Linked DNA regions of Tahibacter amnicola. Each later gene encodes a partner of the first gene's protein in a complex. Links are inferred from orthologs where the notes say so. Each region holds a gene or a part of one and is shown on either strand. Other genes may lie near its edges.

What was found.
Region 2: the proteins of ssb (region 1) and sbcB are in contact, whole or in part, in a crystal structure (PDB 3C94), measured with the Escherichia coli proteins. The link is inferred for Tahibacter amnicola from one-to-one orthologs.

The regions. Positions count from the first base shown.
Region 1 is NZ_CP104694.1:5,307,506-5,314,369, reverse strand. The notes cover bases 2,042-4,951. They hold ssb (single-stranded DNA-binding protein), read left to right. Parts: upstream 2,042-3,207; coding sequence 3,208-3,696; downstream 3,697-4,951. Other genes in these bases: N4264_RS20755 (GGDEF domain-containing protein), read right to left, coding at 4,948-4,951; N4264_RS20760 (hypothetical protein), read left to right, coding at 4,473-4,826; N4264_RS20765 (DUF3887 domain-containing protein), read left to right, coding at 3,939-4,292; N4264_RS20775 (polyprenyl synthetase family protein), read right to left, coding at 2,042-2,943. Also shown: N4264_RS20795 (TonB-dependent receptor), read left to right, coding at 1-81; N4264_RS20790 (Fe2+-dependent dioxygenase), read left to right, coding at 159-845; N4264_RS20785 (HutD/Ves family protein), read right to left, coding at 849-1,442; N4264_RS20780 (SET domain-containing protein), read right to left, coding at 1,439-1,900; more of N4264_RS20775, read right to left, coding at 1,939-2,041; more of N4264_RS20755, read right to left, coding at 4,952-6,168; rfbB (dTDP-glucose 4,6-dehydratase), read left to right, coding at 6,422-6,864. UniProt on the Escherichia coli protein: Plays an important role in DNA replication, recombination and repair. Binds to ssDNA and to an array of partner proteins to recruit them to their sites of action during DNA metabolism. Acts as a sliding platform that migrates on DNA via reptation.
Region 2 is NZ_CP104694.1:4,708,076-4,715,029, forward strand. What follows is about bases 1,301-4,300. They hold sbcB (exodeoxyribonuclease I), read left to right. Parts: upstream 1,301-2,077; coding sequence 2,078-3,523; downstream 3,524-4,300. Other genes in these bases: N4264_RS18435 (serine/threonine-protein kinase), read left to right, coding at 1,301-2,081; N4264_RS18445 (DUF2461 domain-containing protein), read left to right, coding at 3,543-4,229; N4264_RS18450 (GFA family protein), read right to left, coding at 4,286-4,300. Outside these bases: more of N4264_RS18435, read left to right, coding at 1-1,300; more of N4264_RS18450, read right to left, coding at 4,301-4,693; N4264_RS18455 (helix-turn-helix transcriptional regulator), read left to right, coding at 4,798-5,802; N4264_RS18460 (hypothetical protein), read left to right, coding at 6,093-6,944. UniProt on the Escherichia coli protein: Degrades single-stranded DNA (ssDNA) in a highly processive manner.

The DNA.
Region 1 (6,864 bases):
CGTATCCGCACCAACGCCAACGGCTGGGCCACGCCGGGCGATGCGCGCCAGGCGGTGCTGTCGGCGACCTACTCGTTCTGAGGACGGACATCGCGGTAGTGATGAGATAGGCTGCGCCGCGGACGAGTGGTCCGCGGCGTATTCCCCCGGGGGCAGTGATGTTGTTGCATATCGAGAACGTGCTGACCCCGGCGGAAGTGAAGGCCTGCCGTGAGAAGCTCCAGGTCGCGGATTGGTCCGACGGCCGTGTGACGGCGGGCTACCAGTCGGCCAGGAGCAAGAACAACCTGCAGCTGCCGGATGACCACCCGGTGGCGCGCGAACTGGGCGCGTTGATCCTGGAGCGGCTGCAGCGACATCCCACCTTCGTGGCGGGCGCCTTGCCGCGACGGATCTTTCCGCCGCTGTTCAACTGCTACCGCGAAGGGCAGTCGTTCGGTTTTCACGTCGACAATGCGGTGCGCTATCCGCGTACCGGCGACAACCGCGAACCGGTACGGACCGATCTTTCCTGCACGCTGTTCCTGAGCGCGCCCGACGAATACGATGGCGGCGAGCTCGTGATCGAGGACACCTACGGCTCGCACAGCGTCAAGCTGCCGGCGGGTGACCTTATCCTGTACCCGTCAAGCAGCCTGCACCAGGTGATGCCGATCACGCGCGGTGAGCGCGTGGCTTCCTTCTTCTGGCTGCAAAGCCTGGTGCGCGACGAGGGTGAGCGCCGGCTGCTGTTCGACCTGGATATCGCGATCCAGAACCTCAATCAGGACGTGGCCGAACATCCGGCCATGGTGCAGCTGGTCGGCGTGTACCACAACCTGCTCAGACGCTGGACCGACGTCTGACGGCTAGGCCGGCGGCGTCGGCTTGAAGCGCACCAGTACCAGCTCGCCCGCGCCGTTGAGAACAACCGGCTGGGTCGCATCGTTGAAGGTGACGATGAGTGTGTCACCGGCTTCCGCGGCAACGGCGGGCGCCTTCACCTGGACATGGCCGTTCACCACGTACAGCAGCCACGTCGTGTCGGCCGCGGGAAACAGCAGCATCGGGCCGACGATCGTGCGGGCCAGCAATTCCGCATCGACGGCACCGCGGCGGCACATCACATTGAAGTCGCGCGTCGGGCCATCGAGCAGATAACAATTGACCGGGGCTTCGCCAGGGAAGGCGACCTTCCGGAACCGTTGCTCCAGCCGCGTGGGTTCATCGGTGCCGATGACCAGCTCGATGCCGCCACCTTCGAGCAACATCAGCTGCCGGTCAATTCCGGGAAAGATGGAGAAATCACCATCTTGGGCAATGTCCGCGATCGATACGCGCCAGTCATAGTTCTCCGCATCGGCGGGTGAGCGGACCAGTTCCGTCGTGATGCCGCCGCCGTTTTTCCACGCCATGCGGCGGTAACTGGCAGGGTGCAGATGGCGGACGCTGGCCAGGCTCATGCGATCAGGCCGCGCAACTGCTCGGTGGACTGGCGCAGGCTTTCCTCCCAGCTGAAGCCGATGATCGGATGGCCGGTGCTGGCATCGTGGAAATCCTCGTGCTGGCCGGGAGCAAGGAGGTGGCGGTAATCCACCGTAATTTCAGTGCCGGTGTCCAGATCGCGGGCGGCAAACACGAAACCCAGGTGCCACAGCCCGGTGGGCTCGAAGGCGTGATTGATGTAGCACTCGTCCGGCCACTCGGGCGACACGGTGTAGCGATCCTCAAACCAGCGTACCGTCGCCGGCAACAGCTCCGCCGCGTTGGGCATGCGGCTGATTTCGTCGAAGCGATAGACCTGCGCAATAGCGTCGGGCGCCGTGATCAGGCGCCCGCGCACCACGGGTTCATCCAGGAACAGGCCCTTGCCGGCGCCGGCGATGCGGGAGGGGGCGACGTGGTATTTCGGAAGAATCATGGGATGCCCGGTTTGGGGGATGGCAGGGTCGCGGCGCGTCAGTGCGACCGGTCCACCGAGTACACCGCCAGCGAGTCGAGCGCGTCGCGCGCCACCGATGCCGGCAGTGCCGCCAGGCACGTGCGTGCCGCCTGTGCGTAGCCGAGCGCTTTTTCCCGCGCCAGTTCCAGCGCACCCGAATCGCGGATGGCGCCGATGATGTTATCGAGCGAATCCAGGCCGCCCGTTTCGATCGCGCGGCGCAGGCTGGCGGCCTGGGCCGGCTCGCTGCGGGCGATGGCGTAGATCAGCGGCAGGGTCGGCTTGCCTTCGGCCAAGTCGTCGCCGATGTTCTTGCCAAGCGTGCTGGCGTCGGAGACGTAATCGAGCAGGTCGTCGGCAATCTGGAAGGCGTAGCCGAGGTTGATGCCGTAGTCGTACAGGGCCTGCTCCTGCGCCGCCGGCAGGTTGGCGAGCACGGCGCCCAGCCGCGTGGCCGCGCCAAACAGTACGGCCGTCTTGCGCTCGATCACACGCAGGTAAGCTTCCTCGCTCGTGTCGGGATTGCCGATGTTGAGCAGCTGCAGCACCTCGCCTTCGGCGATCGCATTGGTGGTATCGGCGAGGATCTGCATGACGCGCATGCGCTCCAGCTCCACCATCAGCTGGAACGAGCGGGAGTAGAGAAAGTCGCCGACCAGCACGCTGGCCGCGTTGCCCCACACGGCATTGGCCGTCTTGCGGCCGCGGCGCAGGTCGGATTCGTCGACCACGTCGTCGTGCAGCAGGGTGGCGGTGTGAATGAATTCGATGACGGCCGCCAGCTGGATGTGTTCCTCGCCCCGGTATCCCGCCGCCTCGGCCGCCAGCAGGTGCAGCATCGGACGCAGGCGCTTGCCGCCGCTGCCGATGATATGGGCCGAGATCTGGTTGATCAGCACCACGTCGGAAGCCAGCCGGTTGCGGATGAGCTGGTCGACGGCGTTCATTCCCGGCCGGGCAAGGGCCTGCACCGAGGCGAAATCACGAAGGTTGACAGGCAATGCCGCGGCGGCTGTGGACATCGGGTGGCTGGATCCGGTGGGTCGTCCGGCGATTATAGCGGGGCCGGCGGCGGTGCTGTTGCGTCGTGTCGTCGCGCCAGCGCGCGCGCCCTGGCCGGTTCCGGGCCGATTCCTGCAGCCTTTTCCGACACTTTCCCAGCTTTTGAGACGGCGTTTTCCCAGGCTTGCGCCGGACACCGCCGCGGGCGCCGGGGGCGGCCCCCGTGGTAATGTTTCGTTCCAATGCGGGCCGTCGGGCCCGCCCCCTTTCTGCAAGGAAATCCCATGGCACGTGGCATCAACAAGGTCATTCTCGTCGGCAACCTCGGTGCGGATCCGGAAACCCGCTATACCCCGGGCGGCTCGGCTATCACCTCCATCCGCATCGCCACCTCCGAGTCCTGGAAAGACAAGCAGACGGGCGAGCAGCAGGAACGGACCGAGTGGCACCGCGTCAAGTTCTTCGGCCGCCTGGCGGAGATCGCCGGCGAGTACCTGAAGAAGGGCAGCCAGGTCTATGTCGAAGGCAAGCTGCGCACGGAAGAGTGGGAGAAAGACGGCGTCAAGCGCTATTCCACCGACGTGATCGCCGACGAAATGCAGATGCTCGGCGGTCGTGGCGGTGAAGGCGGTGGTTCCGGCGGCATGGGCGGTGGCGGCGGCCGCGAGCGCTCCGAGCGTGGTCCGGCCCGTGGCCCGCAGTCGGCGCCGCAGCGCAGCGCGCCGATGCCGGTGCAGAACACCGGCTTTGATGACGACGAAATTCCGTTCTGAGGAAGTCCGAGCAAGCGGCCGATTGAATGGCTGCGGCGCCAACGCACCCCTGCACCCTCGCCAATCGCTGGCATTGCCAGCGTTTGGCCACCCCCTGACTCCAGGGGGCGAAAGAACAAGGCAGGCAGCCGTTTCAGACCTGCCCACGCACGTACCGGCCGCGTATCAGCGTGAGATCAACAGCGTGGCGCGGGTTCGCCGTACCGGATAGTGATGCGTTTCCGCGCTGCAAAGGAGCGACGATGCAAGCCAATCACGACGCCCCCTACGCGCATACGGCGCTGGCGTTCGCCCAGCACCTGGTCGCCGGTCGATTTGACGACGCGCATTCCCTGCTGAGCGCCGAGGTGCAAAAAGACCTGGGCCCCGAGGCACTGGCTGCCGAGTACGAAACGATGACGTCCTACGCCGACAGTGGGGCCGACCACATCGAACTCATGGCAACCATGGAAAGCTGGCCTGACCGCCGCAAGGGCGACCTGGGCTGGGCCTATGTCTCCATCAGTGGCGACGATTTTGCCGAGGCAGTGACGGTGGTGGTGCACGACTGCGCGGGCGTGCCGCGGATCCGGCTGGTGGAGTGGGGCAGGCCGTGAATCGTCCGGATGGGCTCCGACGTTGCCTCGCCTGCGGCGGCAGCCACGATGCGCTTTCGGATGCGGTGCATCCGGCGCATGAACTTCGCCCGGACGTGTACCTGCACGTCCATTGCTTCAACTCGCCCGCGCACCAGGCGTGGCACCAGGCGCAGCTGGACACTGACCCGCAGTACGCGCGTGGGCAGGGAAGCCCGGCAACATCTCTGCGGCTATCAGTATGGTGACCTGTACGATCGCATCGCCACTGCGCGCACCGCGTTCTGCATTGGCACTGACCTCGCCGCCGTCGAGCAGTGCGTGCGCAACATGGCGGCGGAGGCCGATCGGGTCCTGGATTGCCCGCCCTGCGAATGTGGCGGCCGGATCTCGCTCGCGGCTCCCCCGCGTTGCCCGTATTGCCATTCGGTGGTGCTGGAAGGGGCGTTCCATACGACGGCATCGAAAGAAGCGGTGGCCGATTGGATGTTGACGCGGGAAGAAGCCTTGCGCCTCTGGGAAGCTGCGCAAGCGGTCGAGCCCGACAAGTCATAGGGACGGGGGCGAGGCAATTGCCGCCAACGGCGCGAACGGGCCGCGTCCAGTGTTGTCGTGGTCGACCGGGCTGGCGATGATGGTGCGGGTGTGTCACGGGTTGCTGCGCAAGAAGTAGCGCTCACGCGACGACATTCCGGCCGTGCCGCATCGGTTTGAGTGTGGATGAGATGCCGCGGCAATCGCGCGGTGGATTCTTGCGGCGGCGTTTCTGTTCGTACATGGCCATGTCCGCGCGATGCACGGCGTCATTCAGTTCCGACGCCTTGCCAAATTCGGCGCAACCGAACGACACCCGTACCGCCGGCTCCGGCTGCTGCAGTCGTGCATTGAGCGACTCCAGGCGTTGGCGGAACTCTGTCAGGTCGAGCGTGACGGCGACCAGAAGGAATTCATCGCCGCCCCAGCGGAACAGGTGGTCGTCGCGGCGCACGAGCGCGCGCATGGCCTGGGCGACGCGCACCAGTGCAGCGTCGCCACCCTCGTGGCCGTATTCGTCGTTGAGCGTCTTCATGTTGTCCACGTCCACGACGGCGACCACGCCGTTGATCGCCAGCTTGAGAGCGGCGAATTCGTCCATGAGGTGGAAGAAGGCGTGGCGGTTGCGCGCGCCGGTCAAGGCATCCTGTTCGGCCTCGACCCGGAACCGGCGGTTGTCTGCCAGCAGGTGGCGATTGCGCAAGGCCCAGCTGCGCGTGTTGTCCTCGAGTGTGGCGACGGCCAGTCCGCAGGCGACCAGCAGCAATGAAAGGCCGTAGAACACCGGAAACACCAGGCCAGCCGAAGGCGCCGCCGCGGGCAGTGTGCGGGCCAGCTCCACTGCGCCGAAGAACGCCATCGCGGCCTGCGCCAGCAGGGCCAGGCGCAGCGTCGCAAGCCCGACACCGGCAGGCTGGATGGCACGCCGCCACAGCTGCCAGGCTGCTGATGCCTGGGCGCAGGCAAGGAGACTGCCGTACACCAGCAGGCCAGTCTGCAGCGAATAGGGCACGTCCCTGGCGATCAGCACGATGCCGACCACCAGGGGCAGGACGCCCGGCAGCCCGGCCCAGCGACGGGACGTGCCAGCCAATAGTGCACAAGCGCGCATTTGTGCGACGGTGAACGCCGTTGTTGCGGCAAGTGAGGCCAACCAGCCAGGCGTGCGCAATCCGGGCACGGTCGCGGCCAGCACGAGGAAAAGAGGAGCGAGGGCCGCCGCGGCCCAGGCGATGGCGAGCAGCCGGAGAGGCGCCTGGCGGGTGACCCGATGCAGCAGGAAGGCCTGCAGGCCGATCACTGCGGCGCCTGCGGCGGGTATCCAGACTGCCATTGTGAAGATGGAGTCAAGGGACGTGGTCATGTTCGCCTCCACGTGGCCTGGATCGACTATATCGCGGCGTTTTTCCCCGGGACAGCGTACCAGTACCCGGAAAAACCCCTATTTTCAGGGGTTTCACGGTGAACTCACGCTGCGCTTCACAGTTCTGGCGCCACCCGCGCTTCGGTCCCGGCGGGCGCGGCTGCTGAGGCAAGCAGGCGGTGCTTCTGGTAACCTCCCCGCCTTTCCCGGCCGCCCCTGGCCGGGCTGGACCCGTTCGGAGCGACCGGAGCGCATGAAGACCCTGCTTGTGACTGGCGGCGCCGGCTTTATCGGCGGCAATTTCGTGCTCGACATGCTGGCCCAGGGCGGCTGGCGCATCATCAATCTCGACAAGCTCACCTACGCCGGCAATCTCGATACGCTGGCATCCCTGCGCGGCCATGCGGATCACCGCTTCGTGCAGGGCGACATCGGCGATGCGGCACAGGTACAAGCGTTGCTCCAGGAACACCAGCCCGACGCGATCGTCAATTTCGCCGCCGAATCGCACGTTGACCGTTCCATCGACGGGCCTGCCGAGTTCGTGCAGACCAACGTCGTCGGTACGCTGAACCTGCTGGAGCGTTGCCTGGCTTACTGGCGCGGGCTGTCTTTGGATCGCCAGGACGCTTTCCGCTTTTTGCACGTTTCCACCGACGAGGTTTACGGCTCCCTCGGCCCGGTCGGCAAGTTCAC
Region 2 (6,954 bases), 600 kb from region 1 along the record:
AGCTGCTCGACCCTGCCGCAAGCGCCCGCCAGGAACCGACTGCAGCGCAATGGTTCACGCCCACCTACGCCAGTCCCGAGCAGCGCCGCGGCGAAACCGTCAATACCGCCAGCGATGTCTACGCGCTGGGACTGGTTCTGTACGAGGTGCTGTTCGAACAAATTCCCAAGACCGATGCCGACGGCACGTTGGATCTTCGCCAGGCGCGCCAGTCGGCGCAGCCGGTGCCGGCGGAACTGGGACTGGTGATCGCCAAGGCGACGCATCCGGAACCTTCACGGCGCTACGCATCGCCCGAGGCGCTGTCGGAGGACCTGCGACGCTACCTGCGCGGACGCCCTATCCTCGCAGCACCGGACAGCTGGTCTTACCGGACGCGCAAATTCCTCAGCCGGCACCCGGTTGCCATGGCGATGGTCGCAGCGGCCATCGTCTCGGTCAGCGTGGCCACCTGGCGCCTGGCCGCCGAGCGCGACCGCGCGCTGCGGGCGGAGGCGGAGGCCCGGCGCGAATCCGCCACGTCGCGCCATGTCGTCGACTACCTTGTCGCCCTGTTCGAGAACGCATCGCCCGAAAACGCGGGCAATCGCCCGATCTCACCCAAGGAGCTGATCGATCGCGGGCGCCGCGCCGCGGACGAGCGCCTGGCGGATGAGCCAGTGCAACGTGCGCGCCTGCTGGCGGCGTTCGGACGGATCTACACCGAGCTGGGCGACCCGGATGCCGCGGCCAGTTCGTTCCGCGCGGCCGCCCAGATCGAAAAGGACCAGGGCAATCCCGTCCAGCACGCGAAATATCTGCACGATGTCGGCTATGTGCTCAATCTCGCCGAACGCTCCGAGGACGCCGAACCGCTGATGCAGCAGGTGATCGCCGACCTGGAGCGCCACGCCCCGACTGAGTACGCGGAGATCGCCGGCGCCCTCTCCGGGCTCTCGCTCGCGCAGGCGCGCAACGGCGACCCGCTCACCGCGCTCACCACTGCGCGGCGCAGCCGCGAGCTGGCCGACACCCACGGTGTCACGGATCCATTGGTCCTGTCGCGCACCTATACCGCCCTGGCCGAAGCGCATATGCGCGCCAACCAACTGGTCGACGCGGAAGCGGCGGCGACGAAGGCCATGGAAGTACTTCGCACGCATTACCCGGAGGAATCGCCGGAAGCCATCTCGGGGATCGGCTTTCTGACCGAAGTCTACGAACGCCAGGGCCGCCACGCCGACCAGGAACGCGTGCTGCGCAGGATGCTCGCCGTGCGCCTGAAGACCCTCGACCCGGGCAGCGGCTGGGCCGTCACCGTGCGCAACAACCTCGCCAACGCCATCCAGTTGCAAGGGCGGCTGTTCGAGGCGATTGCCCTGCTCAAGGAAAACCTTGGCTACCTGCGCAAGAACGGCCAGCAAGATACGCCCAGCTACGCCATCACGGTCAACAATGTCGCCAGCCTCGCCGAGCAGACCGAAGACTTCGCGACCGCCATCGAACTGTTCCGGGAAGCCTACAACGGCAGCCTGCCCAAGCCCGGCGAAAACGCCTCACCCCGGGTCGCGGTGTTCCGGCAGAACCTGGGTCGCTCGCTGATGCTGGCCGGTCGGCTCGACGAAGCCCTGCCGCTGCTGCAACGGGAAATCGAGGATTCGATGGACACCCGCACGGAGCGTGCCCGCCGCCTGGTCCACCTGGGCGAATGGATGCGCCGCCACGGAAAGTATGCTGAGGCACTACGCTTTGCGGAGCAGGCGGATGCCGCGTTCCGGGAATTCCTGCCGCCAACGCATGCCCGTCTCGGCGCGGTCGCCAAACTGCGCGGCCTGATCCTGCGCGACCAGAACAAACTGCCCGAAGCGACCGAACAGCTGCGCAATGCCGTCGACTACATCGGCAAGGGCATCGGTGAGGAAGCCAACGCCACGCTCGACGCCAAGGTGCAACTGGCCGAACTGCTGCTGGCGCAGGGCAAGCCGGATGAGGCACGATCCCTGGTCAGCGCTATCGCAACACCGATCGAGAACCGTTTCGTGGAAGGATCCCCGTTGAGAAAACAGTTTGCGGCGCTGACCAGCCGGCTCCCGGCCCCATGACGTCGACGCCGAGCTTCTTCTGGCACGACTACGAAACCACCGGCGCCGACCCGCGCCGCGATCGTCCGTCGCAATTTGCCGGCATCCGCACCACGCTGGAGCTGGAGCCCATCGGCGAGCCGGTCGAATTCTTCTGCCAGCCCGCGCCGGACGTGTTGCCGCACCCGCAGGCGGTGCTGATCACCGGTATCACGCCCCAGCAGATGCAGCGCGACGGACTACCCGAGGTACAGTTCGCCGCGCGGGTGCACGAGGAACTGGGCGCTGCCGGCACCTGCGGCGTCGGTTACAACTCCCTGCGCTTCGACGATGAGGTCACGCGTCACCTGCTCTACCGCAATTTCTACGATCCGTATGCGCGCGAGTGGGAAAACGGCAATTCGCGCTGGGACCTGATCGACCTGGCACGCATGTGCTACGCCTTGCGACCCGAAGGCATCCATTGGCCGCAGCGGGACGATGGTTCACCCAGCTTCCGCCTGGAAGACCTGGCCAGCGCCAACCGGCTCGACCAACAGCGGGCGCATGACGCCCTGTCGGACGTCCGCGCCCTGATCGGCCTGGCGCGATTGATCCGCGTACGCCAGCCACGCCTGTTCGACTACTACTTCCAGCTACGGCGCAAGCAGCGCGCCTTCGAATTGCTCGACGTGGCACGGATGGCGCCTGTCATCCATGTCTCGTCGCGCTACCCGGGCACCCGCGGATGCCTGGCCGTGGTAGCGCCCATCGCGGTGCATCCGACCCAGCCCAATGGCGTAATCGTGTACGACCTGTCGGCCGACCCCGCGCCGATGCTGACACTCGATGCCGGGGACATCGCCGATCGGGTGTTCACACCACGGCAGGATCTGCCCGAGGACGTCGAACGCATTCCGCTCAAGCTCGTCCACGCCAATCGCTCACCGGCGCTGGCGCCGCTCACCGTGCTCAACGGCGTGGACACGGCGCGCATCGGACTGGACCTGGACCGGTGCCTGGCACATCTGGAGCAGTTGCGGCCGCATCCTGGTCTTGCGGAGAAACTGCGGCAGGTGTTCGGTGCATCGTCACGCGAGGAAACGCTGCCCGATTGCGAACTCGCGCTGTACTCAGGATTCCTCAGCGACGGCGACCGTCGCCTGTTGCGTGAAGTCCGCCAGACACCGCCTGAACAACTCGGCACGCGCCCATTCCCGTTCCGCGACCGCCGCTGTGCCGACCTGCTGTTCCGTTATCGTGCCCGCAACTGGCCCGAGACCCTTGGTCCCGCCGAACGCGAGCAGTGGTTGGCATTTCAACGCCAACGCCTGCTGGCTCCCACCGACACCGCCTGCCTGGGCCTGGACGCCTTCTTCGCCACCATTCGTCAACTCCGCGGCGAACCCGCCGCCGGCGGCAAGCAACCCCTGCTCGACGCACTGGAGGCCTGGGGTCACGAACGCCGGGCTGCACTCGCCTGAACGAGGGCCTGTCAACACCATGAGCGCCATCTATTTCACCCCCAGGACCTTCAAGTTCCTCGCAGACCTGGCGAGGAACAACAGCCGCGAATGGTTCGCCGACAACAAACCGCGCTTCGAGGAACATGTGCGGGGCCCATTCCTGCAGCTCCTGGCCGACCTGCAGGCGCCGCTGGCGAAGATCAGTCCGCACTATCGGGCCGATACACGCACCCAGGGCGGCTCACTGTTCCGTATCCATCGCGATACCCGCTTCTCCAATGACAAGCGCCCCTACAAGACCTGGGCCGGCGCACGGATCTTCCACGAACGGTGTCGCCAGATCGAAGCGCCGAGCTTCTACATCCACATCCAGCCGGATGGCTGCTTTGTCGGTGGCGGCCAGTGGCATCCGCAACCGGACACGACCAGGAAAATCCGCGACTTCCTGTCCGACAACCCCGCGGCCTGGAAGAAGGCGACGCGCAGCAAGGCGTTCCTGGAGAAACTGGCGCTGGGCGGCGACAGCCTGGTGCGTGTACCGCGCGGCTACGATCCGAATCACGAGCTGATCGAAGACATCAAGCGCAAGGATTTCGTCGCCTCGCGTGCGTTCGACAATACGCTGGCCCAGTCCGCCGAACTCCGGCCGTTTCTGGTGGACTCGTTCAAGACCATCGCGCCGATGATCGACTACCTGTGCGCCGCCGCGGAGCTGGAATTCTGAACACTGCAGCGCATGGCGACGCTGCCGCCGCCATGCACTGATCAAGCATCAGGGCCCTACAGGTGGCGTGTTTCGGCCGGGACGTTGAACCAGTCGTTGTCACGACCATTGAAGTAACGCAGCGGCGCGTTGATCAGTTCCTCCGGGGTTACATCATCCAGGCAGGCGAGATTCACCGAGTAATAGGCGCCACCGATCTCTTCGACATAGCCATGACCGAAGGAATGGATGCCGCAGTGCTTGCAGAAGGTGTGGTGACCGCTGCGCGTGTTGAACTGGTAGTCGCTCAGCGCCTCTTCGCCGCTGAGCAGGCGGAACTGCTCCGGTTTCAGATTGACGCTCCAGCGGCGCATCTTGCCGCAGAGAGAACAATTGCAGCGTCCTGTCCCTGACGAGAGGTCGATATCGGCCTCGTAGCGGACTGCACCGCAATGACAGCTTCCCTTGTAGGTCTTCAAGCTCATGAGGGTTCTCCTTTCTCCACCCGATTGCGCCGCCGCGCGATGGACAGATCGTAGCCGGATATTGCGGACAGGATGTGTCCGCGATTGTGCATTACCATCGGACCGTGCTGAAGACGTCCGCCCGCCTGCTACGCCTTTTGACCCTGCTCCAGGGACGCCGCCACTGGACCAGCGCCGACCTGTGCCATCGCCTCGACGTGGACGCACGCACCGTGCGTCGCGACATCGAGCGACTGCGCGGATTGGGCTATCCGGTGCAGGCCTCCGCGGGCGTCGGGGGTGGCTACCGGCTCGGATCCGGATCGACGTTGCCGCCGATCCTGCTGGAGGATGAGGAAGCGGTTGCCGTCGCCGTCGCGCTGCGGGCGGCGACACACAGCGTGGCCAACCTGGAGGAAACGGCACTCGGCCTGCTGGCCAAGCTCGACCAGATCCTGCCCGCGCGGTTGCGCAAGCGCGCGGGTGATCTGCACACCGTCACCTTGTCGCTCGGCGGCGCATCGAGCGCTCCCCCGGTGGAACGGCTGACCCGGATTGCGGCGGCCTGCCGCGATCACGCCGTTCTCCTGCTGAACTATCGCGATCACGGCGGCAAGCCCAGCAAGCGTCGCGTCCAGCCGCTGCGGCTGGCGAGCGCAGGGCACCGCTGGTACCTCATCGCGTGGGACGAAGACCGCACCGACTGGCGCACGTTTCGGGTCGACCGCATCAGTGCAGTGCGCGACACCGGCCGGAGATTTCTGCCGCAGGCCTTTCCCGGTGACATCGGCGACTACCTGCGCCGCGCGATCACGCAGGCGCCCTTTGCCTACCAGTTGCGCCTGCGCCTGAAAGGCCCGGCACAGGAGTGGGCCTCCAGCCTGCCGGTGTGGTGCGGGGTGCTCGAAGCGGTGGATGTGCGCCACTGCATTCTTCACACGGGAGCCGACTCCGTCGATGCGCTTGCCGCCCGCCTCCTCATGACAGGCGCAACGGTCGAGATTCTCGATGAGCCGGCATTCCTCCCGGCGCTACGGGCTGCCGCCGAACGCCTCTATCAAGCTACCCACGGCGTAGCGCCCGTGCCGGCAGGGAGCGCGCCCCGCCGTCTGCGCAAACCCACGCGCTGACTGGCACGGGCAGGCCCCCTTCTACGAACACCCCTTCATCGCGGTCCGCGGGGATACCGCCGCCGAGGCCGCCAGGTTGATACTTACATTTGAAACGAACGTTTGACTGCCTTCGGACACATTGATACTTTTCGGCGGCCAACGGACATACGGGAGGGTATGTGACGTCGGCAGAGCCTAATTCGCTCCGGCAGCGCCGGTGGCGGCAAGGACGCTTTCCCTGACCCGGCATTGCCGCGGGCTTCATCGCGGCTCGTCCTGTACCAGCCCGAGCCGCATCGGGAGGGGAAATGGTTCGTCTTGCTTTGGCGCTCGCGCTCGCCCTGGGTGCCGCCGCCGTCAACGCCAACACCGGCGTGGCCTTCGTCCACGGGACCGGCAATCATCCCAATGCCACCAGCGACTACTGGAAGCCCGAGATCATCAATTCGGTGCGCCAGGGGCTGCCCAATGGTTCAAAGTACACGGTGATCAACTGCGACTTTTCCCAATACATGTGGGACAGCCGCGCCTCCGGTTGCCTGGCCGGACAGCTGAGCAGCTTCATCAGCGCGCAAGGCATCACGGATCTGGTCGTCATCACCCACTCCAACGGCGGCAATGTGATGCGCTGGATCCTGTCCAATCCAACCTACGACAGCCGCTATCCGGGCATCATTGCGAAGATCCGCTGGGTCAACGCCCTGGCGCCTTCCAGCGCCGGCACGCCGCTGGCCGATGCGGTGATGAACGGCAACGTGTTCGAGCAGTCCGTCGGTTGGCTGGTGGGTTACAAATCCGACGCCGTCCGCCAGCAGCAGACCAGCTGGATGGCGACCTATAACCAGAACAACCTGCTGGGCACTTCCGGGCGCCCCGCCCTGCCCCGCGGCTTCTGGGCGGTGGTCGGTACCGATGTGGATTCCTCACCCTTCGATCCCGACAGCTATTGCGGCGGCTACACGGAGAACGTTGGCCTGGAAACGACGCAGAACTGGCTGGCCAGCTGCTCGGACGGTTTTCTCAATTGCACCAGCCAGTCGGCAGCCGGGAACGTGTGGTTCCGCGACATCGACCGCATGGCCGGCCGCGAACCGCTTTCGCACAACCAGAGCCGGCGCCCCTGCTTCGGCCTGGACGTCATTCTCCGCGACGACATCTGAGGAACCGCCC